One region of the Candidatus Villigracilis saccharophilus genome, then DNA from elsewhere that is predicted to be linked to it. Evidence: riboswitches for the same ligand, from Rfam matches in the RefSeq annotation. Region 1 holds a riboswitch; each other region holds the start of a gene.
The links. Region 1 has a riboswitch for cyclic di-GMP ahead of IPL17_RS09345 (M23 family metallopeptidase). Riboswitches for the same ligand answer to the same signal wherever they lie in the genome.

Region 1 (9,759 bases):
AAGAGTCACCCTACCCTGGTGCGAAGCCGCATTTTTTGATCTCCAACGAAAAATCAAAAAATGGGCATTGGCTGGGTGAGTTGATCAGGATCACAGCCGAAGAACTTCCCGTGTCAGTAAAAAAGAAAAAAGCCGGCACATCCTAAAACAACCACCCGCATGGGTGCTATAATGATAAACATACTTTCGTGAAGTTTCCCCATTAATATGGAATTAAATTCCAGAAGGATAAACCGATGCCAGCAGTGAATTATCAATACGAAAAACGCAAAAAAGAATTGGAAAAGAAAAAAAAGAAAGCTGAAAAAGATCGCCAGAAAGAGATCAAAAAGAACAGTAACAAACCCAGAGAGACTCCGCCCCCACCTGTGGCTCCTGAAAAATAGACTTGCAACATGAAGAGCTAACGAACAACCTCCCTCACAAACATCTGCAAGGGAGGTTGTTTTATTAAACGTATAATTCAATGGGAGCATCCCCATGAACAAAAAAATGATCATGATTGATTGGACCCATTCTGGCACAGGTGCAACAAAAATAGAACGAGCAATCGTTTGGACTTTTGGAATGTTTGGCGCAGTTATACTTGCTCAGGATGTACTGGAGGGTGTGACTGCCAACTCCCTGAATAACTGCAAACATTTTTATCATTCACCACTCAGCCTGAAGAAACAGGAGTGAATTGAATATGAATCGTGAAACTTCCCTTCTCGCAACGATGCCGTCAGCCTTGTGTTTGCCTTCGGCGGATTTATTGCGGTGCGCTGCGCTCCTGCGATTATTGGTTATCTGTTGGCCGGGATCATCGTTGGGCCTTTTACGCCGGGCTTTGTTGCTGATTCCAAATTGGCGCTTGAACTGGCTGAGATCGGTGTCATCCTATTAATGTTCGGGGTTGGGACTCATTTTTCAGTCAGGGATCTGATGGCTGTACGTGCTATTGCTTTGCCGGGGGCGCTCTTGCAGATCGTAGCAGCCACGATCTTTGGAATAGGCATATCCAGGCTGTGGGGTTGGACATTGGGAAGCGGATTAGTCTTTGGTCTGGCATTGGTTGCAAGCACGGTCGTTTTGTTAAGAGCCATCGAAGCACAGGGGAGGCTTGATCTGCAGGATGGTCGAATCGCGATTGGATGGCTTATCGTTGAAGATATTGTCATGGTGCTGGTGTTGGTGCTTTGCCGGTTTTCTCTTTTCGCTGGGGGTATTCCTTTAGAGACCATGGCGGCTCAAAATATCTGGGTCACCATTGGCGTAACATTGGGCAGGATCATTTTATTTGTAGCCATCATGCTTGTTGCAGGACGCCGTTATTTTCCCTGGTTGTTACAACGCGTGGAGAAACTAGGTTCTCAGGAACTATTTACGCTCGCTGTTGTCACACTCGCGCTCGGTGTGGCCTTTGGTTCAGCTTACTTTTTTGGTGTTTCTTTCGCGTTGGGCGCATTCTTCGCGGGAGTGGTCATTAATGAATCAGATCTCAGTCATCGGGCAACGCATGATCTGCAGCCCCTACAAAACGCATTTACCGCTTTGTTCTTTGTTTCAGTTGGCATGTTATTTGATCCTGCTATTTTGATCCGCGAGCCTTTGCAGGTATTGACTGTGCTGGCAATCATTGTGATCGGGAAATCGCTCGCGGCATTTTGGATCGTGCGCCTGTTGAAGTATCCTCTGGCTACCGCCTGGACCGTTTCGGTTGCCCTGGCGCAAATTGGGGAATTTTCCTTTATCCTGGCCGGGCTTGGCTGCAGCTGGTTTACTTTCTCAAGACGGGCAGAGCCTGATCGTTGCCGGCGCCTGCTTTCGATCACAATCAATCCACTGCTTTTTTATTTGGCATCCAAACGGAATCTAGTGACGACCAGATCATTATAAATAATCTGATTTGAAAGATCATATTTGATAGGAGTGATCTATGAAACGTTTGATCCTCATCTTTTCGATGCTCGCTTTATTTATCTTTCCTTCAGCAGTTCAAGCGGATGTGGCTCCGCCAATCAATCCACCGGGTTCAAATCTGCAGCCGGGCACAGAGTCCACCCAGGTGAGGATGGTGGCGGAAACTGTTCTGGTCGATGTGCAGAAGGATCTTGATCTTCGCAGTTTGGGCAATGCCATCGTCACCGCAGACTTCACCATGCGCAACCTCGGCAATGATCCCGAGAGCATGGCTGTCCGATTCCCGATTGCCGCACAGAATGGGCGTTTCGAGTATCCCGAGATCGCCGATTTGAAGATCTCTGTCGACAGGAAAAGATCGAGTATCGCCGCACCAGCTTTCCTGATGAAGGAGACCCGAGCCAAATGATCCCCTGGGCTGAGTTCGATATTACCTTCCCGCCCGGGCAGGACGTTTCCATTCAAGTCAAATACGAGTTGAATGGTTCGGGATATGCCCCTTACACCGCCTTTACTATATCCTCGAATCGGGTGCGGGCTGGAAGGACACCATCGGCAGCGCGGATATTATTTTGCGACTGCCTTATGAAGCCAGTCCGCAAAATGTGGTGATTGGGCTGCAGATCGGATGGGCGGAAACCACGTCCGGAGGAGTTTTTCAGGGTAACGAGGTGCGCTGGCATTTTGATAACTTTGAGCCTGGTCCACATGAAGCCATTCATAACATGGAGTTCGCGCTCGTAGCCCCATCAGTTTGGAACAACCTGCTGATCACACGCGCAAATGTTACCAAGTCTCCCAATGACAGCGAAACCTGGGGACAACTTGGAAAGGCTTACAAGTCCATATTCTTGATGCATAAATATTATCGGGAAGATGACGCAGGAAAGGAACTTTACAAATTGGCTATTGAAGCCTACGAAAAGTGTCTCGCGCTCAACCCCAAGGATGCGCAATGGCATGCCGGTTTTGCCGACCTGCTTGCCAATCATGCTTTCTGGAATTCTTTTTTGACCAACCCAACTATGGATGTTTACCGTGCATTCAATGAAATACATACGGCACTCGAGCTGGCGCCGAAGGATGCCAAGGTTCTGGAGATCGCAGAATCAATTTATTTAATGTTCCCAGAGGGAATGATAAAACTGAAAACGGATACAATTTCCCGTGGCTGACTCAAACTCCCACTCCGCTTCCTGTCACCCTGACAATTGCACCTGCTGAAAGTACAGTTGCCGCCTCGGCTGTAGATGCAACGGCAACTCTTGTTCCGCGTGTTACGAATACGCCCCTGCCCATCTCGAGCCCTAGTAAAAACGAAACCACACCTTCGCCAAAAGCAACCCCACCCTGCGGGGCAGCAGCACTGGCTCCGCTAACAGCGATTGGCGTATGGTTGGTCAATAAACGCAGGCTGCAGCATTAAACCAGAGTCTGCTTACGCTCTAATAGATATTTCAAAACTCATTCACGATAAGAAATAAGGCTTAACCACAAAGATCCAATATTTTAAGAGAATAGACATGGCTAGACCGAACAAAGGCGATAGCCATGTCTACTAATTCCTATAAATAATTATCCGTACTTGTTACTGAATCCCAGCCCAATTCCCGGAAATCGGCATGTCGCCAGGATTCCCCAGTGCGAAGACCAGGTCAGCAAAGCCAATCGTATTACTGTTCCTCAGCATAAACACCCCATTGCGATAGACCCCGATCGTATCAACCCCATCATTATTCCAATCACCAGTCACAGGTTGGTCGCCCTTCAACCCGTAATTGAGCGCAACATCCGCAAAGCCGCTGACGTTCGCGTTTTTCAGGAAAATCACCCCATTATTCGGACGAAATACTCCGGTGGTATCCAAACCATCGCCATTCCAATCGCCGACAATGCCCACATCACCCGGGTTACCAAGGAGAAAGGTCGTATCAGCATCTCCTGTGGAATTGCTGTTGCGCAACAAAAACTGACCGTTGTGATAGACCCCAATCGTATCAACACCGTCTCCATCCCAATCCCCGGCAATCGGTTGATCGCCTGCCTGGCCGAAAGAAAACACAATATCTGCGAAACCCAATGTATTTGAATTACGCAGGTAGAAAGTACCGTTTCGATAGACGCCGATCGTATCTGTTCCATTACCATCCCAATCGCCCACTACAGGATAATCTCCTCCCAATCCATAATTTATGACGACATTCGCGAATCCGTCAGTATTACTATTTTTCAAGTACAAGGCTCCATTGGCTGGCCGAAAGACTCCAGTCGCATAATTTGTGATGATTGGAGATGCAGGCAGTGCTTCGCTAAGCAGCAAATTGTTATTAATGTCCTTTTTTACGCCTGCTTTCTCGAGCCACATATAACCAGGATCCGTATCATAACTCCAACGGCCACTATGAACATACCATCCCGAGAGAGGCGTGCCATTAATCGCAACAAGCGCTCCATTGTGCTTAAGAGTGAAATGAACGTGAGGAACAGATGATGCACCGCCAGAGCATGTGGCTTCTGCAGGTGTATTTGCGACCACACCTATTTTGTCATTTTGTTTAATTGAACCTGAAAAGCTTTGTATGTTTTCAAGATGATAATAAGTTGTCTCCCACCCATCTGCATGTAAAATTTTAAAATAACACGCAGAAACTTGGATCGGAATTCCTGCAGCGCTTGCAACTATCCAGGTATTGCTTGTATCAGATCCCCAGGAAAGACCTCCAGGATAGAAATCCAAAGAAGAAGCATCCCGGAACGTGCAATTTGTATTAGTGATACATCCGCTGTTATCATGAACGCCCCCAAATCTCCATGATGTTCCCTGCAGATAGGGGAGTTGTAATAAGTTATCCGGTGCGACTGGCATTCCCGATTCCGCAGACAGGCTTACAAGGTTGTTTTCATCAAGCGGACTATTATTTCCAAATAATCTTGCATAAGTCTGGTAAAAGCCATTGGCTTGGCTGTTATCCAGTATCAATGATATGTTTTTTTCATTCATTGCGGCAAGTCCCGCGATGATCGCATAGGTCCCCGCATTGGTGCCTGATGCTACACTGACAGTATACCCATCCGAAGTAACAAAAGATTCCAGAGACCGCTGTGAAACAGACAGCGGAGAGTAGGAATAAAGATGCAAATAATAAGCCTCTGTCATTTTATTTGACAGGTATTCAACCTGAGAAATAAAATGACCGGCATCCAAACCAAAAGCATCTTCCAATTTTTCAGCATTGGGATTGGAAATTAATTGGGAATGAATTTCCAACAAGGTCAGATAAATTTTTGGGTTTATACTGAAATATTCCGAGCGGCCATATAGATCATCAGCATATACCAACAGGTGAGGAGCATTGGTGCTAAGGTAAGATTTCAAACTAAAATCCCCCACATTAGGTCCGTACACAAACTCGCCATCTGACAAAATTATGCTTGCAGCTAAACCGGAATTATCCTTCGCTTGAACCCCCTCAGGAACCGCAAATGCGCAGAACAAAATGCAAATTAATAATGAGCTGGTGAAAACTACATTTTTGAATTGACTGATTTGATTCCTGGATGTCATGAAAATATTCCTTCATATGAGCATCCAGATCTTTTGCATTTTTGAAATGTAAGCAATCTCGACTGCTCGTTTTCGGCAGCTTGGCGATCATGGCTGTGCGAACTCAGCTTTAGACCCATAGCTTTGCGTTCCTGCTTTTCAACAGGTTTGCGATTTATCGATACGATAGACTCTTAAAGTTCAAATAAAAACGGATCTGACTTTTGCCAGATCCGCGAATGGAAACACAAAACATGTGGTTTTCAGCGGTCTGGCGATCCTGGTTGTATGTCAACAACTTTAGACCCATGACTTTGCGTCCCTGTTTTTCAACAGGTTTGCGATTTCATTAACATTTATCTGTTTTTAGTTTAGCACATCCTTCAGGTTTTTCACTTTTCAAATCAGAAAAGTCACCCCATATTATTGTAAGGTAACTGCAGGCATAATCATGTTTGTGGAATACGTCTTGTAGAGGCCTCGATACACGCAGTCTCAGCCAAAAAAACTTTGAACTCACAATTAAAAAGAACATGGCTATGCTCCCCGACAGCATAGCCATGTTTCTCGTTTTTACAAAATTCGATCAGTATATTTTATGGGATCCCATCCCAGTTGCCTGAGATCGGCATATCACCGGGGATGCCCAAAGCGAATACTATATCTGCGAACCCTATCGTATTGGAATTCCGCAGGTAGAAGGAACCGTTTCGATATACCCCAATGGTATCAATTCCATCATCGTTCCAATCGCCGATCACAGGTTGGTCATTAGCCAAGCCATAATTTAGCGCAACGTCTGCGAATCCGCTTACATTTGTATTCTTCAGGAAGATCACACCATTGCTTGGGCGGAAGACCCCGGTGGTATCCAGACCGTCACCATCCCAATCCCCTGCAATGCCAACATCGCCCGGGTTTCCAAGATAGAAGCTCGTATCCGCTGGCCCCGCAGAATTGCTGTTGCGCAGCAGGAATTGGCCGTTGCGATAGACACCGATTGTATCAGTGCCATCCCCATCCCAGTCCCCAGAAACCGGCTGATCACCTGGAAGACCAAAGGCGAACTCCAGGTCAGCAAAACCAATGGTGTTGGAATTGCGCAGGTAGAAAGAGCCGTTGCGATAAATTCCAATCGTATCTGTTCCGTTACCGTCCCAATCTCCTGTTATAGGATAATCTCCTCCCAATCCATAGTTAATGGCGATATCTGCAAAGCCCGTTGTGTTGGCATTCTTCAGATACAAAAGCCCATTACTCGGCCGAAAGACTCCGGTTGTATCTCCACCAGAACCCAAGCCGCCGGAACCATTATTGATCACAAAGTCTCCAGCTGCCGCGTTGATCAGGCTATTGTAGTTGGCACTATCACCCGCCACGAAGTCTGCTGTGATGGCATATGTGCCGATAGCTGTTGGCACGGTTGCAGATCCATTATATTTAATATTGCCAACCGTACCCGCAACTGAGCCAGTCACAATCGCCGCTTGTGGAGTGGCATTAAAGACGACCGGCGAATTCGTTACAGATAATGTCGGCGTGGCTTTGTTGATTGAAAAAGAACCAGCAACGGCATTCGTCAGGCTGTTATAAGCGGTCGGATCGTTTGGCACGAAATTCGCTGTGACCGTATAGGTGCCGGCATTGGTCGGCACGGTTGCGACGCCATTATATTTAATATTGCTAACCGTACCCGCAACTGAGCCAGTCACAGTCGCCGCCTGTGGAGTCCCGTTGAAGATAACCGGCGAATTTGTTACAGACAAGGTCGGCGTAACTTTGATCAGCGTGTAATTGACACTAGCTGAATGAGCATGGGCAGGCATGGTGATCGTGTTTATGTTGGCAGTACTGGTGTCATTATTGGTGCCAGTCCAACTGCTGATCTGCCAACCGGAGGTTGGTACTGCCCCGCTCAAGCTAATGGATGCAGCGGTAAGATATTGACCTGCGGCACAACCGGTTGAGTTAGCGGGAGTTGCGACAGGATCTGTACCTTGCCCGGTATGGCTGAGAGCCAGCGCATAACATGTGGGAGGCAGAGCGGTCCACTTGGCATACAGTGTGATGTCTGCGCTGAAGGAGTAGCTCGCGCCATTAGCGTAGTTCGTGCCTGTGCCATTCGCGAGAGTGTTCCAGCCCGCGAAGGTGTAGCCTGTGCGTGTGAAGGTATTGAGCGTCAGGGCGGTCGGGACATTCGCAACCTGCGGAGCCATCGTGCCAGTCCCACCGTTGGCGTTGAAGGTCACCGTGTGCGTCGGCAGAGTTGTCCACTTGGCATACAGCGTGATGTTCGCAGCCGGCATGGTTGTGAAGGTGTATGCCGTGGTGAGACCTGCATCGCTGTACCAGCCGCCGAAGGTGTTGCCAGCCTTGGTCGGAGCTGTCGGAGCGCTGACCGCCGAGCCGAAGGGCTGGGTGATCGCAGTGACCGCCGAGCCGCCATTGCTGTTGAACGTGATGGTGTAGCTGTTGGCTGTCCACTTGGCATACAGCGTGATGTTCGCAGCCGGCATGGTTGTGAAGGTGTAGGCCGTGGTGAGACCCGCGTCGCTGTACCAGCCGCCGAAGGTGTTGCCAGTCTTGGTCGGGGCTGTCGGAGCGCTGACCGCCGAGCCGAAGGGCTGGGTGATCGCACCAACCGCCGAGCCGCCATTGCTGTTGAACGTGATGGTGTAGCTGTTCACTGTCCACTTGGCATACAGTGTGATGTCTGCGCTGAAGGAGTAGATCGCGCCGTCAGCGTAGTTCGTGCCCGTGCCATTGGCGAGGGTGTTCCAGCCCGCGAAGGTGTAGCCTGTGCGGGTGAAGGTATTGAGCGTCAGGGCTGTCGGGACATTCGCGACCTGCGGAGCCATCGTGCCAGTCCCGCCGTTGGCGTTAAAGGTGACGGTGTGATCGGCAGGTGTCCACTTGGCATAGAGGGTGATGTCTGCGCGAAGGAGTAGATCGCGCCGTCAGTGTAGTTGTGCCTGTGCCATTGGCGAGGTGTTCCAGCCCGCGAAGGTGTAGCCTGTGCGGTGAAGGTATTGAGCGTCAGGGCGGTCGGGACATTCGCGACCTGCGGAGCCATCGTGCCAGTCCCCGTTGCGTTGAAGGTCACGGTGTGTGGCAGAGCGTCCACTTGGCACGGTGTGTGCGGCCAAGGTGTGCCGTGGACCGCTGTACCAGCCCGAAGGTGTTGCCAGCTGGTGGGCTGTCGGAGCGCTGACCGCCGAGCCAAGGGCTGGGTGATCGCACAACCGCCGAGCCGCCATGCTGTTGAACGTGATGGTGTGCTGTTCACCGTCCACTTGGCATAGAGGGTAATGTCCGAAGCCGGCATGGTTGTGAAGGTGTATGCCGTGGTGAGACCTGCGTCGCTGTACCAGCCGCCGAAGGTGTTGCCAGTCTTGGTCGGGGCTGTCGGAGCGCTGACCGCCGAGCCGAAGGGCTGGGTGATCGCACCAACCGCCGAGCCGCCATTGCTGTTGAACGTGATGGTGTAGCTGTTCACTGTCCACTTGGCATACAGCGTGATGTCTGCACTGAAGGAGTAGCTCGCGCCATTAGCGTAGTTCGTGCCGTGCCATTGGCGAGGGTGTTCCAGCCCGCGAAGGTGTAGCCTGTGCGGTGAAGGTATTGAGCGCCAGGGCGGTCGGGACATTCGCGGCCTGCGGAGTCATCGTACCAATCCCACCGTTGGCGTTGAAGGTCACCGTGTGCGTCGGCAGAGTTGTCCACTTGGCGTACAGCGTGATGTCTGCTTCGAAAGAGTAGAGCGCGCCGTCAGCGTAGTTGATGCCTGTACCATTCGCGAGAGTGTTCCAGCCCGCGAAGGTGTAGCCTGTGCGTATGAAAGTATTGAGCGTCAGGGCGGTCGGGACATTCGCGACCTGCGGAGTCATCGTACCAGTTCCGCCGTTGCTGTTGAAGGTCACCGTGTGCGTCGGCAGAGCGGTCCACTTGGCATACAGTGTGATGTCTGCGCTGAAGGAGTAGCTCGCGCCATTAGCGTAGTTCGTGCCTGTGCCATTCGCGAGAGTGTTCCAGCCCGCGAAGGTGTAGCCTGTGCGTGTGAAAGTATTGAGCGTCAGGGCGGTCGGGACATTCGCAATCTGCGGAGCCATCGTGCCAGTCCCACCGTTGGCGTTGAAGGTCACCGTGTGCATCGGCAGAGTTGTCCACTTGGCATACAGCGTGATGTCTGCGGCCGGCATGGTTGTGAAGGTGTAAGCCGTGGTGAGACCTGCATCACTGTACCAGCCAGCGAAGGTGTTGCCAGCCTTGGTCGGTGCTGTCGGAGCGCTGACCGCCGAGCCGAAGGGCTGGGT
Region 2 (9,759 bases), on a different contig from region 1:
GATATCCATCAACCCACTCAACTCTAAAAATATTGCTGGTTACATGATGGTTGAGGATGTGTTTAATAATCCAGTCATGATCTTAAAGGCTGCAATGGACAGGGATATCTATAATCATGGGTATGATACGATCCTATTTTTTATTTACATTGTATTCTTTGGCAGCCTTTTCTTTATTCTTACAGCCCTTTACTTACTAGACAGTCAAGTCACTTCGTATTGTCGTTGCACAGGTCAGTCATCGGGGGTGCGTTTAAGCGGTGACTTGGCCGATCGTGTACCTGTCAGGGGTAAAGATGAAATATCATTCCTTTGCAATGCGATTCATGAAATGCTGCAATCTTTGGAAGCTGCCGATTACAGGCTCCGGCACTCACGAGACGAACTGGAAAAGCTTATTGAAGATCGTACTGCAGAACTCGTCCAGGTCAACCTGGACCTAAAACATGAAATCACTGAACACGAGCTAGGGCGGAAAGCACTTTCTGAAGCATACAATGAAATTCACCTGATCATTAGTTCGATCTCCTCTATTATGATCGGAGTAGACAATAATGGAATGGTGACTCTATGGAATGATGTAGCCAGCAAACTATTATCGTTGTCTTCAGATGATGTTGTCGGTTTGGATTTTTTTGACCTGCCGATTAATTGGACACCCCTGTTTTAAAAGATAAGGAACATCCCGGTTTTCTATTGATTGGATCCGATATTACGGAACGGCGATTACTGGAAGATCAAGTGGGGCGGTCTAATAAACTGGAAGCCATTGGCCAATTAGCTGCTGGGGTAGCCCATGAAATAAACACACCTACCCAATTGGTAGGCAGCAATTTGCGTTTTTGGGCCAACAACTGGATACTATTCTTGGATGGCTCGATAAGTTAGATCAGCAAAAGACGCGGTCAAAACTGGAATCAAAATTCCTTTATTAGCGATTGATTCAGAGAAAGATGTCACCTTTGCACAATTGGAATACTTCAAGCAAGAAGCACCTAAAGCGATAGAACAATCGCTCGAAGGCATCGACCGTATTTCCCACATTGTAACTGCCATGCGTTTTTTCACACACCCTGGAAGTGAGAACAAGGAGATCGCCGACCTGAATCAAATCATTCAGAATGCCATTTCCCTTTCCCGCAACGAATGGAAAATTATAGCGGAAATCAAAACCGACCTCGACCCAAATCTTCCTGGTGTGGAGTGTCTACCCATCGAGTTGAGTCAGGTCGTTTAATATAATAATTAACGCCATCCACGCCATTCAAGACTCTGGCGAAGAGAAAGGTCAGATTGTTATTGCCAGCCGTCAAGCGGGAGAATTAATCGAAATGAGTATCACTGACAACGGAACAGGTATCCCAAAAGAAATCCAAAGCAAGATTTTTGATCCTTTTTTTACAACCAAGGATATAGGCCGTGGAACAGGCCAGGGGCTGGCGATTGCATATACTGTGATCGTTAAAAAACATGGCGGCACATTAGAATTCGAGAGCGAGACCGGCAAGGGGACAACGTTTACCATTCGTTTACCTAGAAGAGCAAATTATGACTGATAAAATTCTTCTTGTTGACGATGAAATTCTCCTGCTCAATTCACTCCAGCGCGAGTTGAGTACGCAATACAATATTGATGTCGCTGAAAGTGGCTTTGAAGGATTGGAAAAGATTTCCAGCAGCGGTCCTTATGCCGTGATTGTATCGGATTTCCGCATGCCAAAAATGGATGGAATTAAATTTCTAACTCAGGCAATGGACTTAGCTCCTAACACCGTTCGCATGATCCTGACTGGCAATGCTGACCTGCCAACAGCCATGGATGCCATTAATAAGGGTCAAATATTTCGCTTCCTCTCCAAGCCCTGTTCAGGCAAATTACTCACCCAATCATTAAACGCCGGCTTAAGACAGTACCAATTGATCATGTCTGAAAAAGAGCTTCTTGAAAACACACTAAAAGAATCCATTAGTATGCTTACAGAAGTACTGGCAATCGTCAATCCCAAAGCGTATGGGCGCTCATTACGCACCCAACAACTTGTCGCTCATATTGTTAAAGAGCTAAAAATTAACAACGGTTGGCAATATGAGATGGCAGCCGCTCTTTCGCAATTAGGCTGGATCACTTTTTCACAACAGATGCTGGATAAAATTGAAGATAACCAGATGTTCAATGCGCCAGAGGCTGTGATATTTTCAAACCACCCCTTTGCAGCCAGTAAACTATTGAAAACATACCCCGCCTTGAGCTGGTTACGAAAGTGATCATCGGTCAAGATCGTTCGATTGATGATCTGTGCCTTGATCCATCTTTCCCGGAAATCTATATGGTTGATCTGGGATCGCATATTCTCAATATCTGTATAGACTATGATCAACTTCTGTTAAAGGGTTTAATGCATGACGAGATCCTTGCCAAGTTAAAAGCCACTCAAAATCGTTATATGCCGGAAGTCATTCAAGCGCTTACCACCCTGCACAGCTTTCAGCCCATTCCGGAAGAAAACCGAGTCAGGGAGATTACGCTTAAGGAGCTTGAGGTTGGTATGCTTGCAGTCAAACCGATTAAAGATATTAATGGAAGGGTCTTAATTGAAGGAAACGCGTATATTACTCGTTCAAATATAATCAAACTTCTCGGCCTGTCTGCTGAAGCAAACATAATAGTAGAGCCTATCAAAATCGCGCGAAAGGATAATTACGGATAACCAAAGCGTGCGATTTACTCGAGTCTTACACCTACATTATTCCTGACAAGGGATAATTACACCAGGAATTTTTATCAGTTTTGTAAGGATATAGTATTTTCTTCGGAAAGTGATATGATGTAACTATAAAAGAAACGAAAAGGCAAAATCGGTGAAAACCGACGACGCAAAGCCACGGGTCTAAAACCGAGAAATCGGTCACGATCGCCAGGCCGCCGAAGTTGAGACAATTGTTACCTGTCTTGCAGGCCTGGCAAAAATAGCCAGGCCTGTTTGTTTTTGAGAGATTTTTTGGAGGCAGCCATGAAAAAACAAAGATTTACTTACATACTAAAGACAATGATGGCGTTAGCTATTCTGGGAGTGCTGGTCAGCCTCATTGGCGAAACACCCGTCTCGGCAACCCAAAAACAGCAGTCATACATCATTCAGGCGACCACCACTGACACAGCTGCCCAATTGGTCGAAAAACACGGCGGTACGATCACCTCACGTTTGGATATTATTCGCTCCGTTGGCGCACTGCTTACCGATCAGGCCGCTGCCCGATTACGCCTGGAAAAAGAAATCGTCGCAGTCGTGCCTAATGGAACTATTCAATCCAGCGATGATGATAAACCTGGCGAGGATGACAAGGAAAAGAAGAAAGATAGTAAAGATAGTAATGTTGAAGAAAAGAATAAGGAAAAGGCGTTACCACCACCGACTATCCGAACGTGATCGGTGCTGATATCGTTTGGGGAGAGGGAGTGATCGGCTCTGGCGTGACCGTGGCAGTACTCGATACAGGTATATTCGGCGAATTGCCGATGTTAGCAAAAGGCGCGAACAATAAATCCAATCGTATTGTTGCATGGAAGGATTTTATTTCCTCAAGCCGCAAACCCATTGATCCCAACGGCCACGGGTCCCACGTCGCCGGTATCATTGCCAACAGCCAGAAGGGCGCAGATGGCGACTGGAATGGAGTAGCTCCAGATGTCAAACTTGCTGGTGTGCGCGTTCTGGATGAAACCGGATACGGCACCTACGAAACAGTGATCATGGGGCTTCAGTGGGTTCTCGAAAATCAAGCACGCTATAATATCCGGATCGTCAATCTCTCCCTAGTCGCTCCGGTTCAATCTCCATATTGGGCTGATCCTCTTAATCAAGCAGTAACCCAGGTTTGGGCAAATGGTTTGACCGTGATTGTTGCCGCGGGCAATAACGGACCAGATCCTATGACCGTCACGGTTCCGGGGAATAACCCATACGTTATCACAGTAGGTGCATTCACTGACAATTTCACCCCCGCAGACTGGAACGACGACTATATTACTCCGTTTTCTGGTACAGGACCTACCCTGGATGGTTTTGTAAAACCCGATCTAATCGCTCCAGGTGGACACATCACCTCAGTGGTACCGGCAAAATCAGTGCTTGTCAAACAATATCCGGATAATTGGATTAAGAAATCCTATTTCAATCTGGCAGGAACCTCGCAAGCAACAGCGGTCGTCTCAGGTGTCGCGGCACTTGTTATTTCAAACAACCCTTCCCTTACTCCTAACGAAGTCAAAATGCGGTTAACAGGCACTGCCCTCCCATGGGTGGATGCGAACACCACAGACGCCTTATACAGCATGTGGCAGCAAGGCGCGGGCATGGTAAATGCTCCTGACGCAGTCTTCGCTGAAGTCAGCGGAACCGCCAATGACGGGATGGATATCCAAGCCGACCTGGCTGGAACGATCCATTACGAAGGCTACTCATACTACGACGAAGCTACCGCTACCTTCCGCTTATATGATCCATACGCAGACTGGGCTGGCGGTTACGGAGTATGGGATGGAGCTCGAGGAACGTGGGCCGGAGCTCGCGGAACTTGGGCGGGTGAATATGGCGCTTGGGCTGGAGCTCGCGGAACTTGGGCCGGTGCACGTGGAACGTGGGCTGGAGCTCGCGGAACTTGGGCCGGTGCACGTGGAACGTGGGCTGGGGCTCGCGGTACATGGGCCGGCGGTTACAGCACGTGGGCTGGCGCACGTGGAACGTGGGCTGGGGCTCGCGGTACATGGGCCGGTACTATTTCAGATCCCACATTCATGGATGGCTTTGCAGCCGGGGAAAGTCCGGATGCTGAAAATTCCAACACAGCTACATCGTTCTTCCTGCTCGACCAATAATACAATAGACATAAAGAACATAAAAGCCCCCGACCCAAAAGTCGGGGCTTTTTAAATTAAGCAAAAATTTAGAAAAAAACGAGCAATAAAATTATGAATTGTGAGGAAAACGCAACTCCCGTTCCAGGGTGTCCAGTTTTTGGATATCCAAACGAGCGCCTAATTGATTGAAAGTTCTTTCTGCATTCTTAAGATAGGATTTGGAGAGTTCGCGGTCAGATTTAAGCGCAGCAAGACGTGCCCGCCGCATTAGTAAACGTCCGTGCTCCAAGTGATTGTCAGTCGCTTCAAAGATCTGCTCCGCCTGACGATATTGTCTTTCGGCTTCATCCGCATTATTCACGGCCAAAGCAACATCGCCCAGCAATCTCAAGGCGGTCCCTTTGACTTCTGTGTCAGTATCGGCGGTAAATTCAGCCAGCAAGGAAACAGCGGATTCTCCACACTGGGCAGCCTTTATAAGGTCATTCATTCCAAGGTAAATACTACCCTTATTCACGAACACATCCACCAAGGTAGCTTTTTCTCCAAGACTCTTGAGCAATGCTTCACTTCGCAAGCTGTGTTCAAGAGCAAGTGACCATTCTCCAAGAGCATTGAAAAGTACGCTCAGATTATGATTAGACAATGCAATATGAAAATTATGACCGATTTGCTCAGCTTGATTCAACGCTTCTTCCAAGTATTGCCGAGCTTCATCTGTATTACCACGGTCAATCTGCAGCAGCCCCAGATTACCATTGAGCATAATAATCCCCTCCATATCGCCCAGCCTAGTCTGTAATTCTGCGCTACGCTTAAAATTATCCAAAGCCTCATCCCAGTCACCCAGTTTCCAGCCAAGATTGCCAAGATTATTATATGAACGCGCAACACCCAAAATATCGCCGATCTCTTCACGAATGGAGATGCTCTTAGCAACGAAAATACGAGCCTGTTTTAACTGATCCTTTTGATAATGCACCCCACCAAGGCGGTTGTAAACCGATGAAACAACATCCAAGCGGGCGGCTTTTTCAGCCAGGGTCTGTGCTTGCATCAGGTAATTCTCGGCCTCGTCCAAATTGCTGCGGCGAAAGTAAATCCAACCAGTATCATTCAGGATTTGAGAGAGTTCAGCAGGTGAATCCAACCCATTTTCCAAAAGTATCTTGCGTGCAATCCCAAGGCAGACCAATGCTTGATCATAATCACCCTGACCTTCATGGGTCATTCCGATCTTTCTTTGTATACTACAGGCAATTTCAGGACTGACATTCTTATCCTCGGCAATCAATCGGGCGGCGCGCCCATAAGCCGCCCGTGTATTCGGATAGTCGCCAGCCAATGACAGAGCATCTCCCAACCCGATATGAATCTGAATAGCCTGTTGGGGCAAGTGTTCGACTTTGGGTAATAACGACAACGCATCTTCAAAATATTTTTGCGCCTGTGCCGTATTGTAGTTGCGCGCAGACTTCTGTCCGGCCAAAATCAAGTAATAAAGGGCACGCTCTTCGTGGTCACTCCAAAAATAATGGCGGGCAAGAACATCAATCTGGTTTTCGAGATTATCCGCAAACAGCTTTTCAATGGTCTCAGCCACCCGGCCATGCAATTCCTTCTGCTCGCGCTTAAGTAAAGTACTATAAATCGTATCTGCAACCAGAACGTGCTTATACATATACTCGCCGCCAGGCGACAGGTCGGGGAGAATAAACTCACGTTCGAGCAAGACGCGCATGGATTGATTAACTTCCTCTACGGTGAGGGTTGGCAGACATTCAATAATGATGGCGCGTGTAAATGAGCGGCCAATCACACTTGCCACTTTCAAAATATGGCGCTGAATCAATTCAAGATGATCAAAACGCGTCAGGATCAATCCTTCGATGGTATCGGGAACACCCAATAGGATATGGTCGACCTTATCTGCAAGCCGCCAATGCCCATCGACCCGAATCAGCAGGTTTCGATCCATCAACATGCGCAGAATTTCCTCCAGATACAAGGGAATACCGGAGGCCAGTTGAACAATATGAGCACGCATCGCCTCCGGCATGTTCTGGATCGCCAATAGTTGCGAGAAAAGCCGGTCACTTTGATCTGGAGACAGGCTCTTCAGCGATAAATCTGTGAACCGCAACCGGAGAAGTTCGCTGGCCCTTTTTGTAATATCAGCGAGTTTCCCATCCCCAAAAGAACGGGATACAGCCACGATCACGACTGGATTTTTAACCAGACTATCCATTAGAAACTCGAGCAATTCCAAAGAACCCGAATCTGCCCAATGCAAATCCTCGAGGATCAACACAACCGGCTTCTGGCTTGTTTCTGCGAGGATTAAATCTCGAACAGCCAGAAATATTTGCTGACGAAGCTGTTCAGCCGCCAAATAGTTGATCCGTTTTGCCGTCTCAGGATTTGAGAGCGGCAGAGAGAGCATCTGCTCGAGATAGGGCAAAACATCATCGACCCGGTTGGGCAATACACGGATAACACGCTCACGTAATCTAGCCTGGCATTCGCTTCTCGGAGTTTCAGCATCCACATCCAGCAAGCGCAGGAGCATATCCTGGAATATCCAATAGGAGATACCCTTTCGATAGATCAGACTGTAGCCTTCCAGGACCTGCACCGGTAGTTGTGATAGGAAGAATTTAAATTCTGAAATCAATCGGCTCTTCCCAATACCCGCCTCTCCGCTGACCGCAGAGAAACGCCCCAATTTTTCACTATTCATGGCGTTAACAGTCTGGTTCAGACGTGCAAGTTCGCCGTCACGACCAACCATCGGAGCGTATAAACCTTCGATCCCACGCACCGAACCCGGCTTGGTTTTCGTCCCAAGTACACGATGAGTAACGACCGGCTGTCCGACACCTTTCAAGTGCAAGGGCGGAACCGCCTCAAAATCAAATAAGGTACGTACCTGTTTATATACAACATCGCTGACAAGAATTGTGCCGGAATCAGCCGCAGTTTCAATGCGGCTGGCCATGTTGACCACATCGCCAATGGCAGTGTAATTCATCATCATGTTCGAGCCAATCCCTCCGACCACGACACTGCCCGAATGCAGGCCAATGTGCGCCTTGATTTCCGAACCGAGGCGGTCTTTAAGTTCCGCGCTCAATTTTTCCAGATCAGATTGCATGTCGAGCGCAGCGCGGATGGCAAGTTCGGCACTATTCTCATGCGCAATAGGCGCGCCAAATAGAGCCATCAATCCATCCCCGGTGAATTTATCCACCATCCCATCATACTTATATACATCATTCGCGAACATTTTAGTACAGCGCTGCACCAATTCGTATACCTGTTCACTATCATTAAGCTGCTCGGAAAGATGGGTATATCCTGATAAATCTACAAACAGCACTGTTACCTTGCGATGCTGACCAGTGGCTTCAAGACCTGCCTGTCTGAATCTATCCAACAAATCTGCCCCGACTAATTCGCCCAGCTGGTTGGCACCTACGTGATCGGGAATAGGTTCAATAACAGGCAGAACGCCCGTCGCCAATAGACGCAGACCGCAATTCCCACAAAAACGCATGTTTGGAGGATTAACAAAACCACAGTTTCTACATTGAATGGATGACATTAACAGGTTTAATATTGGATATGTGACAAAGGTTATAAAAATTTGAAAGGAAATCTGGCTGACACAACCGTTTTATTTGACACCAACAAGGAGTGTATTCTCGATCGAAATTTCTCAGTGGATAAAATTATTATACTATTCCTTTTTCCCTAGAACCTGCCAAAATGCACACAGTTTAAGTGAACATAAAACAATAATTCTCGTCAAGATAATTGGTAAGTAAATTTCCAGCGTTATTATCCCGCCTATTATTTGTCAAACCCAAGGCTTAAAATAAAATCAGGAAAGACACGCAGTCTTTCCTGATTTTATTTTAGATACAAGCCAGGATATTATGGGTTGCCGATCAAGGCAAAGACACCGATATTGCTTGTTGGACCCACAGCGCTTGAAACGCAGAGGGTGCCATCCGCGACAACTGCGCCGGGAACTTCAATCCAAACAAACGGGGTTGCTTCCTCGTTCAGTTTGTAAATTTTAGCTTCTTTGGAAGCAAGTTCGGTCGGGTAGGCGTAACAAACCTGGACAATGGTATCCGTGGAAGGGGCCGTGACTTTGAATACATCGCCGACAAAGGTTTTCCCTTCCGGAGCTGCGACATAAGCAGTAACAGGGTCTGCCACATTCAAAACGCTGATACAAACAGTCTCATTTGGTGTGAATATCGCGGTCCGCATATCTACCGGCCCGCCGACACAAGCCGGGGCGCCGACAGCAGGAACAGGTACACTTGTGTCCACCTCTGATCCACCAGTCTCAGGAACAGGCGGGACAGTCCCTGCTAATTTGGGTGCAGCCCATGTACCGGCTGCAATTAAAACAAGCACCATAGCCAGAGCTACCGCGATCACAAAACGATTTTTTATATTCATTTTTATTCTCCTTTAATAAATTTATTAATCTAGAGGGTTGATATCCAATTAATCAATGGGCTACATTATAATGAATTGGTGCAGTAAAATCGTTACGGATTTTTTACGGATTTGAAATCCTTCTCAATAGACAATCTGACCCCCAAAATACTCCTATTATATAGATGAAAAAAACAAACACATTACATATTGAGTTGTTGAAAGAAATCCTTTCAAACCTACGCGCCCCGGATATGCTGAATGATCATCCCTGGAAAGCTCCAGGAACAAGCAAATCCTCCGGCGAACAGCTTGTACAAATGGTAACGGACGTTTTTCGAAAGATGATGCCACCCAACCCGCCGCGCAAGGGAAAAAGACTCGATACACGCTGGGGGGTGTTTGGAATCCTGGCGGCGCAGTATTTCGCTCCATTTTTACGCGGG
Region 3 (9,759 bases), on a different contig from region 1:
CCATCACGATCGCCCCCACCAGCGTCTTCTCGCCTACCATCAAGCGCATATGATTAATCTCAAAACCGCTCTGCGCAACGATCGCCTCGGGCAATTCCCGCCAAGTCTCACTATCGCCGCGTGCGATACCAATCATATCCTCATCCTTGCCCCGCCCAACAACGCCGATAATCGTAGTTGTTAAACCAGCAAGGCGGGTCACATTAAATGGAGCAGATTTCAAGTAGGCGGATTTCCGTCCTGCCATGTTCCACCCGGCCACCCGACCTTGCTCACGGGCAGGATTCCACAAACTATCCAACGCCGACTTACCCGTTAGCGGATCAAAGACCTGCGCTACATCACCAGCCGCATAAATATCAGGGTCCGTAGTCTGCAAGTGCTCATTTACTAAAAGCCCGCGATCTTTTGCAAGATTGGTTTCGTTTACTAATTCAAGGCATGGGCTGATACCAACCGCATAAGCCAGCAAATCGCACTGCAGCTTGCTGCCATCCTTTAACATAACGGCAGTCACACTTCCTTTTTTGCCTATTACTTCCTGTAACTCTGCCTTGTAATGCAGAGTCACGCCTTCTGCCCGCAAAAGACCTTCCACCACTTGCGATTCATGCTTATCAAGCACATTGCTCCAATAACGGTCGCCACGTAAAAGATAATGCACATGCATTCCACGAGCATGCAGCCCTTCGGTCAGTTCAAGAGCGGTAATGCCTCCGCCAACCACAACAGCCGTTTTTCCACGCTTAGCCAGTTTGATCAAATTCTTAGCATCAGTCAGATGATCCAATTTCATGACACCATGCAAACCCGCCGCGCCCGGAACTTCCAAGGGCAATGCGCGCGCGCCAACAGCGATCAACAATTTATCATAAACAAGCCGCGACTTTCCATCAATAAGCAGCGCGTGGTCCGAACGCAGTATCCTTGTCACACGAGCATTAAGAAAATTGAAATTTAGTTTTTTATAATCCTCTTTTGTGCGCGGGAATAATGCCTTATCGTGAAGCTCACCTGTCAAATAATAAGCAAGACCAGGGCGGGAATAAAACCCGTGCGGGTCATCACTGATCATCAAGATCTCGCCAACCTTATCCACAGACCGGATCGATTCAACTGCCGATAATCCTGCCACCCCCGCCCCTATGATCACATACCTCATCCATCCCTCCGTACAAACAGGTCTGTCTGCGCAAAACGCAGCACACCGCGCGGACATCTCGCAACACACTCACCACAAGTCAGGCATTCGCTGTACTTTACAGCTTCATCCCGCCAGACATGCGCCCGCACATCGATCCCGATCGGACAATTATAAGTACAAATTCCGCATTGCACACACCGTGATGATTCAGATACCACATGCCCACTGGACATCACAGTATGCCTGGTTGAATCGCTTTTAAAAATATTTAAGAATGACATGCAAAAACCTCCAGTAAATAGTCGCCGCACCAGTAAAAAAGTTACTGTGTAAACAGTGATTGTAGGACAAATATACTGCCATGAGTAGTAACAGATGTAATATTTCCATTACAATTCCTTAACAAAAAACAGGGTTGCCTCACGGCAGCCCTGTCGGTTCGCAATACTTTTGCTTTCAAGCTAAGTCTTACGAGAGCGGTATTACGTTTGCTGCCTGTTTCCCCTTCGGACCATCTTCGACTGAAAATTCCACTTTTTGTTCTGCTTCAAGTTTTTTATAGCCATCAGTCTGAATAGCTGAGAAATGTACAAATACATCCTCTCCACCTTCGTACCCAATAAAGCCATAGCCCTTGGTCGCATTAAACCATTTGACAGTTCCAACAATTCGTTCTGACATCTTTCAATTCTCCTGCTTGATTTAAAAATTTGCCGATCCACCTTAACGCTTTCAAAGGCGAACCGGGCATGTTAACGGCAAGATTATCATGCCTAATTATTGATGTCAAGAATTAAAATTTCTTTATCATGGAAGCGTAACGCGAAGAGAGATGAAACCACGGCGGCGACCATTTCACTTTGGGAATTCCCTTGCGGATGACCTCGCGCATCTCGTCCGCACCCGAAAACTGGTCCAGCAACATAATGCTTCGCCCCAATTCGAAAGCAGCGTGCGCATCCGAACCAACCGTCCCTGCGATATTGTGTTTTTGAGCAAACAAATCCGCCTTACGGTTGAAGCGCGGCAACACGCATCGGGAATTAAACACTTCTATTGCATCTACATAAGGCAAAATTTCCAGCAATTCACTTTCCTTCCAACCGCCTTTTCTAAACTCATCAAATGGATGCGAAACACTGATAAACGCCCCCTGCTCCTTCAATCGTCTGATCGTTTCCTGCGGAGTAAGATAAGCGGGTATTTCTTCAGCAACAAACGCCGCCAGAATCTCGCCTTGAGTAGTCATAATCTCCTCGCCCACAATAATCAGTTCAGGGGCAATCATCTGCGCTTCGCGCGCACCAGAGATCGAGTTGTGATCGGTAATGATCACACGGTCAATGCCCTTGCGGCGCGCCATCGCAACTAAATCCACGGGGCGGGTAAGAGAATCTGTAGACGCACGAGTATGACAGTGGAATTCCGTAGAAGTCATGACATTTGTTCTTGACAAATAGATTTTTGGCAGTATATACTAACTTGATAAATAAAAACAGGTGGCAATAATGGCGGGTACACTTTTTGACATGGTAGAAAATGCAAACAACTTATTAAATATTGCTGTCACTGGGGTAACTGTGGCGGCATTGTTCTTCTGCATTTTTTTATATTCAATCAAGTCCATAAAAAACCAGGGGCTTTCACAGGGCATCTATTTATCATTTGTCTTTTTTCTTGAAATCATTATCACTGCGGGACTCTTTTGGGAACTTCCCATCCTGCTATCCAAGATCATTCGTTACAGCGGCGTTATCCCCTTTACCCGATGGCTCTTGTTATCAGGCGTCGTAATTACACATTTTTATTTTCGGAAATATTCTGAAAAACGAGGATTAACTTCCGCGTTTTTGCACCTCACCGTATTAATTCTTGGATGGTACATTAACCGCTGGATCGGAATTCTATTTTTCTCACTGCCATTGCTGTTTATATTTTATTACGCGGCGTATTGTATTGCCCTGGTTATTATTCCCGCATCCAACCCCGAAGACAGGAAAGAAAAACACCAAAGGTATATGATCTTCCTTTCTTATGTATGGGGAATGCAAATGCCGTTATGGAATGTAGTTGCCGTTAATGCGAAGGAAGCAGATAAAAGAATTGACGGCAAACCGGTTACGAATCCTTTTTCAAGACAGCAATCGCCATCACAATTACGCGGGAATAATAATAAAAACAGAGCCGCGCTATTTCCAGGCATGATCCGCACAGACACGCACCAGGTAGTTGGAATCATAAATGGAAAAGATTTTCGCGTTGAGGGGCCAGGCGTTATCTTTACCAAGAGTGGGGACGAACCTTTTGAAATAGTTGACTTGCGGAATCAAATAAAAAAATCCACTTCTATCCATGCATTTTCAAGAGAAGGCATTCCACTGCTCGCAGATGTGCTGGTTATCTTTACAATAGATCGTGAAGATTGGCCACGAGAGTTGTTCCATCAACTGGGCAGAAGCAACTCCTGGCTTGGTAAAGGAAAAGATGTCAACCGAAATACAGGATCGACATTCCCATATTCCCGCCCGCGGGTGGAGGCCGCAATCCGTTTACGAAGTAAACGCTCCCAGCCAAATAGCGGTAATGAACGCTGGGATGATCATGTACTAAGCATGGCTGAACAGGCCGCACGCCAAACCTTTGCTGAGCGGAGCATTAAAGATCTGTGGCAGGCACGTGAGAACGAAAACAGTAATGCTTCGGAAGCGATCACCAGAAATATCAAAAACCTGATCGAAACCCCTTTGCGCGAAAATGGGATACGCTTGATCAGCGTCAAGGCTTCCGGGTTTAATTTCACTGACAAAAAAGAACAAAGAGACAAGGATGTCGAAGTGATCGAGCAGCAGATCGCAACCTGGAAAGTGGAACGGGAGCGGGAACGTGAAATGGCACTTGCTGACGCCAAAGCTGAAGCGGAAAGTCTTGAAGAGGAAGCCCGCGTATATGCACGGTCTCTCCTACTGACCGCAGTAATGGAGGGATTGGAACAAGCACAGGAACATCACCCCGGCAAAGATCAGGAAGCCATCGCGCAGGTTTATCTTGAAGCGCTAAAAAATATGATCGAGCAACAATCCGATTCAAGCTATACGCCAGAAGCCAAGGCAGAACTCCAAAAATATAAGGATGCCTATTTTGCAAATGCACCTAAAAAGGGGGCATTATGAGATTCAAATACTCAATTGATCCAAATGAATGGCAAACTTCTTATACAGAAAAACAAGCATTTGCTGACTCATTACAGCGGGCTGGCTCTTTACTACTTCCTATTATTGTTATAGCGATCATCCCAATATTGTTTGCAGTCTTTTGTTTATTAACCCGGCTGGAGCAAGCAGTGGCGGACAATCTATCGAACAACTATAAAATTGTACTCATTGCTGCGGGTTTTGTTCTCATTTTTACACCGCTTTTCTTGTCTTCAATGATCTTAAAACATCTTTTCAAAACCGCAGGAACATTTTTAAAATTCTTTTATGCCCTGCCAGACTCGGTCAATATGAAAAAAGTGGTGAATTTGCGTGTTTATGGACGCCCTCCCATGCCTCCTCCACTTTCAAACCTGATCAAATTTCCCACCATAAAAGCTAAAAACGGAAAACTGGATCCATCGGAGAATTGGCAAACCCAAATAGGCGGTCCGGCTAACCTCAAGATCGACCCTGGTAATGCGATCTATTTGGAACGTGGAAATCGGTTCTCAAGAGTCGTCGGGCAGGGAGACGCATTTTTGGAACTGCACGAGACGATAAAAACTGTCCTCAATACCTGCCCGCAGATCGAAGAAATCATCGTCACCGCGTGGACAAAGGACGGCATTCGCATTGACATAAAAGCAAAAGGCGAATTCTTCATGACACCAAATTCGGAAAAAGGCAGGGAAGGGAATGAACTCTACGAATACAACGCGGGGGCAACTCGCAAAGCAGTGGAGGAAGCTCTCTCCAGCGGCAAGGAAGGTCACGAATGGTCAAAATCTGCCATGGGCAAAGCCAATGGATTGCTGGGTGAATACATCGCCAGCAGATATCTTGAAGAAATATTTATCGCCAGCGCTAATGGCGGTCAACTTCTCTCCACAGAAACAATGCGTGAAATATTAAAAAATATTAATGCCAAACTACAAGTGAATGGTGTTTCACTTGCCTACCTGCAGATTATAGATGTAGAGTTACCGGAAGAAATCAAACGCCAAAGAATTCGAATTTGGGAAACAGGACACGCAACCCATGCAACAGTCACGCAAGGCGAAGTAAAAGCGTATCAACTGCGCGCACAGAAAAGAGCGCTGGCGGAAATGGCCCGCGATATGGTTTTTACACTCGCCAATGGACTTGACCGCATGGATACCACCAACTTCACAGCAAAGCTTTTGACATCCATATATGGAGTCATTAATCAAGGCATGAAAAATCCCCGCACTTATACAAATTCAACACCCAAGAGAATGCCCGACGGCGTTGAATCTTTTCCCCTGGATGAAGAAGTATGAAAGAAGAGATCATTGCGATCATCAACAAACTTGAATGTAATGAAAACTCATCGCGCTTGAGAGCATGGGCTTACAATTTAAGCGCTTCACGGCCAGATGATTTACAAAGCGCAATCAACTGTTTGCTCGATGCGTTACAACAAACCAACATTCAAAGCCATTCACAAAAAGGGTTTTATTACTTGTTTTTAGGATGCGCGTATTATGAACAAGGAGATCATCCCAACTCAAGGGACTGTCTTTTGCAAGCCATTAACAAATTGTCAGACACAGAAGTGAATAACCCTGTTGCGCATTGGCTGCTTGGGGTAAATTACAGCAAAATGAAGGATTTCCCAAGCGCCCGACGTGAATTAGAAAATGCTTTGCAGCTTCTTAAGACAAATACCAGCCTAAGCACACCTAGAACAGAAGCAAAAAGCAGAAAGAAAAAAGAACTGAAATTAGATATCCAAGAGACCCTTGAAAAATTTTCCAACGAACCTCTTTTTCGGGTCGTGGACTCCCCGTCGGCTAAAAATAATGGGGCATCTAAAAAAGAAAGTCCAACAGGTGATACGGAAAACGTCGAAAGCAAAACCTCCCAGGAGAATTCATCTGCCAGATCATCTCCCACAACCCAAGAGAAAGAAAAAATAATTTATCAAGAAACACATACTGGTAGGAACGTTTCATTCCAATTCATTCAAACCATTACGCCGGCATCCATTCCAAGTTTTCAAAACACATCAACTGGAAAATCAATCGAAAGTCATTTAGAAAACAATAAAACTTCCCCATTTGAAGAAACGCGTACAGACGGATACCTATCACTACAGTCCCTGCCGGTCTATGAACAGATGGTCGCGGCAGGCAAATCCGGGAAACCCGAAATAGGTTTAAATATAACCGGCGCTGCTGAAGCAAGGATTATTTTTCTTAATAACCAGCCGCACGATGTGCATCCGCTCAAGCGGACATCAAATGAAATCAAGATAGCCTCTAAAGAAATAAATTGGGGCTGGGTAAAAGTTGCCGGTCACAGCATGAATAACATTGCAAATAAAACATCCATCAAGAACGGCGATTTTGTTTTAATACTCTTCGTCCCTGCGGCAGATGAAAACGATATTGTTTTGGCGTCGTTTGAGGACCAACAAACAACACAAAGTTTTTTAACGGTAAAAAGATATCGAAAAGATCGGCAAATCCTTAAATCTGAAACCACAGAAAAGGGAGATGAATATAATGATATACATTTAGGGGATAAAAATAACGCCAAGATCATTGGCGTTATTTACGCAGTGGCAAAACCTTTCGATTCCTAATTAATATAAATTCATCTACTCTGCAAATAATATATCCCGATACATGGGAAAACAAGGTCAGCGGTCATCAATTATTAGATTAACGCTGGCTGTGCCGGTGGCGTGTCCGCTTAATAAACTGGCAGCTCTTTGCAGGATCTTCACCACTTTTCCGCGGGTCTTTTGATTACTCAGGCCGTTGACAGAGATGCTATGTTTGGGCTTTCTATTCACGAAAAATTCCGTGTTGATGCTCAGGTGAAAATTTTCGTCGTTTTTATCAAGGTCTCTTTCAAGCATGTCGATCACTTCTTCTGTGAAATCGAAAAAACTCTTCGCAGAAACATCATCCTCCGAAGTTAATATTTCAATGCCGTTGAAAACAACTTTTTTATCCATAAACATTGGCCTCGTCCTACTTTCTTTCCTAGGCGTTATAAGTAGACCAAGCATATCTGCTTAATAAAAAAAAAACATTGCTAAAGTATATTAAATCCATGCGGAAACTATGACCACATTTATTGATGCTGGTTGATATACATCAACGCACTCGGCTCCACTCCAGCCTCACATATCTCATCCTTAATATTTCCAAAATAATTTTTTTTTGTTTTATAATACTGAAATACAATGGAAAAAAGCAAACTCGCAGAAATGCGAGGACGCAAAGTCATGGGTCTAAGGTTGTGTTCATGCAATTAGGATTGCCAGACCGCCAAAAGGCATTTTTTAATGCTCTGCGGGGGTTTTAATTGCCCACTTTTTCCCGTTCTCAGGTATAATTTTTATAAAGGGAATAAATGCAGAATAACAAGTCTGATTTGGATGATGGTAATCTGGACTTTGTAGATCAAAATGACACAAAGCTCAGTAATACCTTTTCTTTATTTCATACAAAAGAAGAGGATGTTCTTGATTCAGACCCGGAAGTCATACTTGAGCCTATTCACTCCGAGTCATACGACCTGAGTTACACGTGTCTCCTTATTCCCCGTTTTCCTGCGCATCAATTAAAAGGGGATTTAGTAGAGTATTTATCACAGTGGCTGCAACAGATCTGTATTTCGTATGGCTGGCGACTAGAGTTCACCACAGTCAATCCTGAATATTTCCAATGGGGAGTGCGTGTAAATGCTTCAGTTGCCCCCTCGCAGTTTATGCATACTATACGAAATGAAACTTCAAAATTCATTCTCTCAAATTTTGGGCGTATAGCACAAGAGAATTTGTCCAATGATTTTTGGGCGCCTGGTCATCTGGTCGTGCTAGGAATACGCCCCCACCCCAACGAAATGATCGTGCAATATATCCGCTTGATGCGCCGACAGCAGGGTTTATATACCCTGTGATATTTGGGAATCATACAGGCAGAAAACAAAACATCCAAACAGGATTCTACAAATGTCCAACTTGACAATAAAGAGGGTGGGCGAATTATTACGTAGTGTATTCGAAATCCTGTGGGACAAGCCGGACGGATTGACAGCAAAAGAAGTATTATCGCTCATCCCCATAACCAATCAATTAAGCGAGGATGAATTAAGATATTCCTCCAAATCGAATTTACCGCGTTATGAAAGAATTGTGCGGTTAGCTACGATTCCACTTGTGCACGCAGGGTGGCTGTTAAAAACTGAAAAAGGACGCTGGTACATTACCGAAGAAGGCTATCAGGCCTGCAGAAGGTTTGTTAATGTACAAGACTTTTACAAAGAGGCCATGCGCCTTTATGAAGCGCGCAAACAAGCAGTTCCCGAAAGCATAATGGTTATGGAGATCGCGCAGGAAGCTGCATGGGGGCAGATCGAAAGCCATTTACGTCAATTACACCACACCAAACTTCAAACCATGCTTGCCGAACTCTTGCGTGCAATGGATTATCACCCTTCATGGATCGCGCCGCCTGAAAAAGAACGCGGTCACATTGATCTGATTGCATTCGTAGATCCAATTGGCGCGAAGGGACAAAGGATCATAGGGCAGATCAAGCACAGAGGTCAGGCGGTAACATTGGAAGGCATCAGAAGTTTCCTGTCCACCCTGGGGCCAAATGATTATGGCGTGATCTTTTCCATCGGCGGTTTTACAAATGAAGCCATGCAGGCACTGGCATCCGGAAACTTCCAGAAAATAACATCACTAAACAGCGGCGCCTTTTTCGATCTGTGGAAGCAGTACTACAACCAATTAAACCGCGAAGCACAAGATCTACTACCTTTAAAAATAATTTACTTCCTTTCCAAAGATCAATAGAACGTGAAGATTCCTTAATCATGGCAAAACAAGATTTTCACAGCAAATCATTCAAAGAAGGGATTGAAATCCTGACGGATGAAATTAATCTTGCCATTCACTGGCAAAGACCGAGCATTTTGCTCGCGATCCACAAATCAAAACCGGAACAGATCAAAGCCCAAAAGGCTCTTGAAAAAGAAATTATAAAATGGGATCAGAAAGTCAAATTGATCAAGGCAACGGGTAAAACAGATGTGATCGACGCAATATGCAAAACAAAAAATCACAATGAAATTGTTTTTTTTGTATCAGAGCTGGGGATTGTAGGTGGGCAAGTGAACGGCACGATTTTTAGCGCCCTTAACATGCACAGAGAACTTCTGGTGGAACAATCCATCCGCGTTGTGTTCTGGTTGACAGAACTTGAATCGGAAAGTTTGCCGCACCTGGCCCCAGACTTTTGGGCGTTTCGTCACCGTGTCGTCGAGTTTTCTGCAAGCCGTGGAACAAAGAAAGCCGCCCAGCACGGGTGATTTTAATTAGCGCCATTCCAATTCATTAAAAATATGCAACTACCCATTATTAAATTTGCTGCTGGT

Region 2: linked by a shared signal. The riboswitch ahead of IPL17_RS03970 (hypothetical protein) and the one ahead of IPL17_RS09345 (M23 family metallopeptidase) in region 1 are both predicted to bind cyclic di-GMP.
Region 3: linked by a shared signal. The riboswitch ahead of IPL17_RS22390 (transposase) and the one ahead of IPL17_RS09345 (M23 family metallopeptidase) in region 1 are both predicted to bind cyclic di-GMP.

Annotation. Positions count from the first base shown of each region.
Region 1 covers NZ_JADJSO010000022.1:83,733-93,491, reverse strand. The annotation lists gene IPL17_RS09380 (TfoX/Sxy family protein) at 1-146, shown strand, start outside; gene IPL17_RS09375 (hypothetical protein) at 237-386, shown strand; gene IPL17_RS09370 (hypothetical protein) at 481-681, shown strand; gene IPL17_RS09365 (cation:proton antiporter) at 733-1,878, shown strand; gene IPL17_RS09360 (hypothetical protein) at 1,919-2,311, shown strand; gene IPL17_RS09355 (hypothetical protein) at 2,475-3,077, shown strand; gene IPL17_RS09350 (hypothetical protein) at 3,079-3,306, opposite strand; gene IPL17_RS09345 (M23 family metallopeptidase) at 3,491-5,278, opposite strand; cyclic di-GMP riboswitch class I at 5,539-5,629, opposite strand; cyclic di-GMP riboswitch class I at 5,709-5,799, opposite strand; gene IPL17_RS09340 (InlB B-repeat-containing protein) at 6,043-8,304, opposite strand; gene IPL17_RS09335 (InlB B-repeat-containing protein) at 8,268-8,942, opposite strand; gene IPL17_RS09330 (InlB B-repeat-containing protein) at 8,995-9,759, opposite strand, start outside.
Region 2 covers NZ_JADJSO010000007.1:728-10,486, forward strand. The annotation lists gene IPL17_RS03945 (PAS domain-containing protein) at 1-670, shown strand, start outside; gene IPL17_RS03950 (hypothetical protein) at 971-1,237, shown strand; gene IPL17_RS03955 (ATP-binding protein) at 1,245-1,556, shown strand; gene IPL17_RS03960 (response regulator) at 1,549-2,265, shown strand; gene IPL17_RS03965 (hypothetical protein) at 2,262-2,708, shown strand; cyclic di-GMP riboswitch class I at 2,840-2,928, shown strand; gene IPL17_RS03970 (hypothetical protein) at 3,012-3,428, shown strand; gene IPL17_RS03975 (S8 family peptidase) at 3,425-4,876, shown strand; gene IPL17_RS03980 (tetratricopeptide repeat protein) at 4,968-8,414, opposite strand; gene IPL17_RS03985 (hypothetical protein) at 8,795-9,334, opposite strand; gene IPL17_RS03990 (DUF4012 domain-containing protein) at 9,499-9,759, shown strand, end outside.
Region 3 covers NZ_JADJSO010000071.1:34,509-44,267, forward strand. The annotation lists gene IPL17_RS22350 (FAD-dependent oxidoreductase) at 1-1,162, opposite strand, end outside; gene IPL17_RS22355 (4Fe-4S dicluster domain-containing protein) at 1,159-1,425, opposite strand; gene IPL17_RS22360 (cold-shock protein) at 1,613-1,825, opposite strand; gene IPL17_RS22365 (PHP domain-containing protein) at 1,938-2,582, opposite strand; gene IPL17_RS22370 (hypothetical protein) at 2,653-4,314, shown strand; gene IPL17_RS22375 (hypothetical protein) at 4,647-5,639, shown strand; gene IPL17_RS22380 (S24 family peptidase) at 5,636-6,946, shown strand; gene IPL17_RS22385 (hypothetical protein) at 7,004-7,324, opposite strand; cyclic di-GMP riboswitch class I at 7,555-7,645, shown strand; gene IPL17_RS22390 (transposase) at 7,726-8,274, shown strand; gene IPL17_RS22395 (restriction endonuclease) at 8,327-9,178, shown strand; gene IPL17_RS22400 (hypothetical protein) at 9,091-9,693, shown strand; gene IPL17_RS22405 (histidine kinase N-terminal 7TM domain-containing protein) at 9,749-9,759, shown strand, end outside.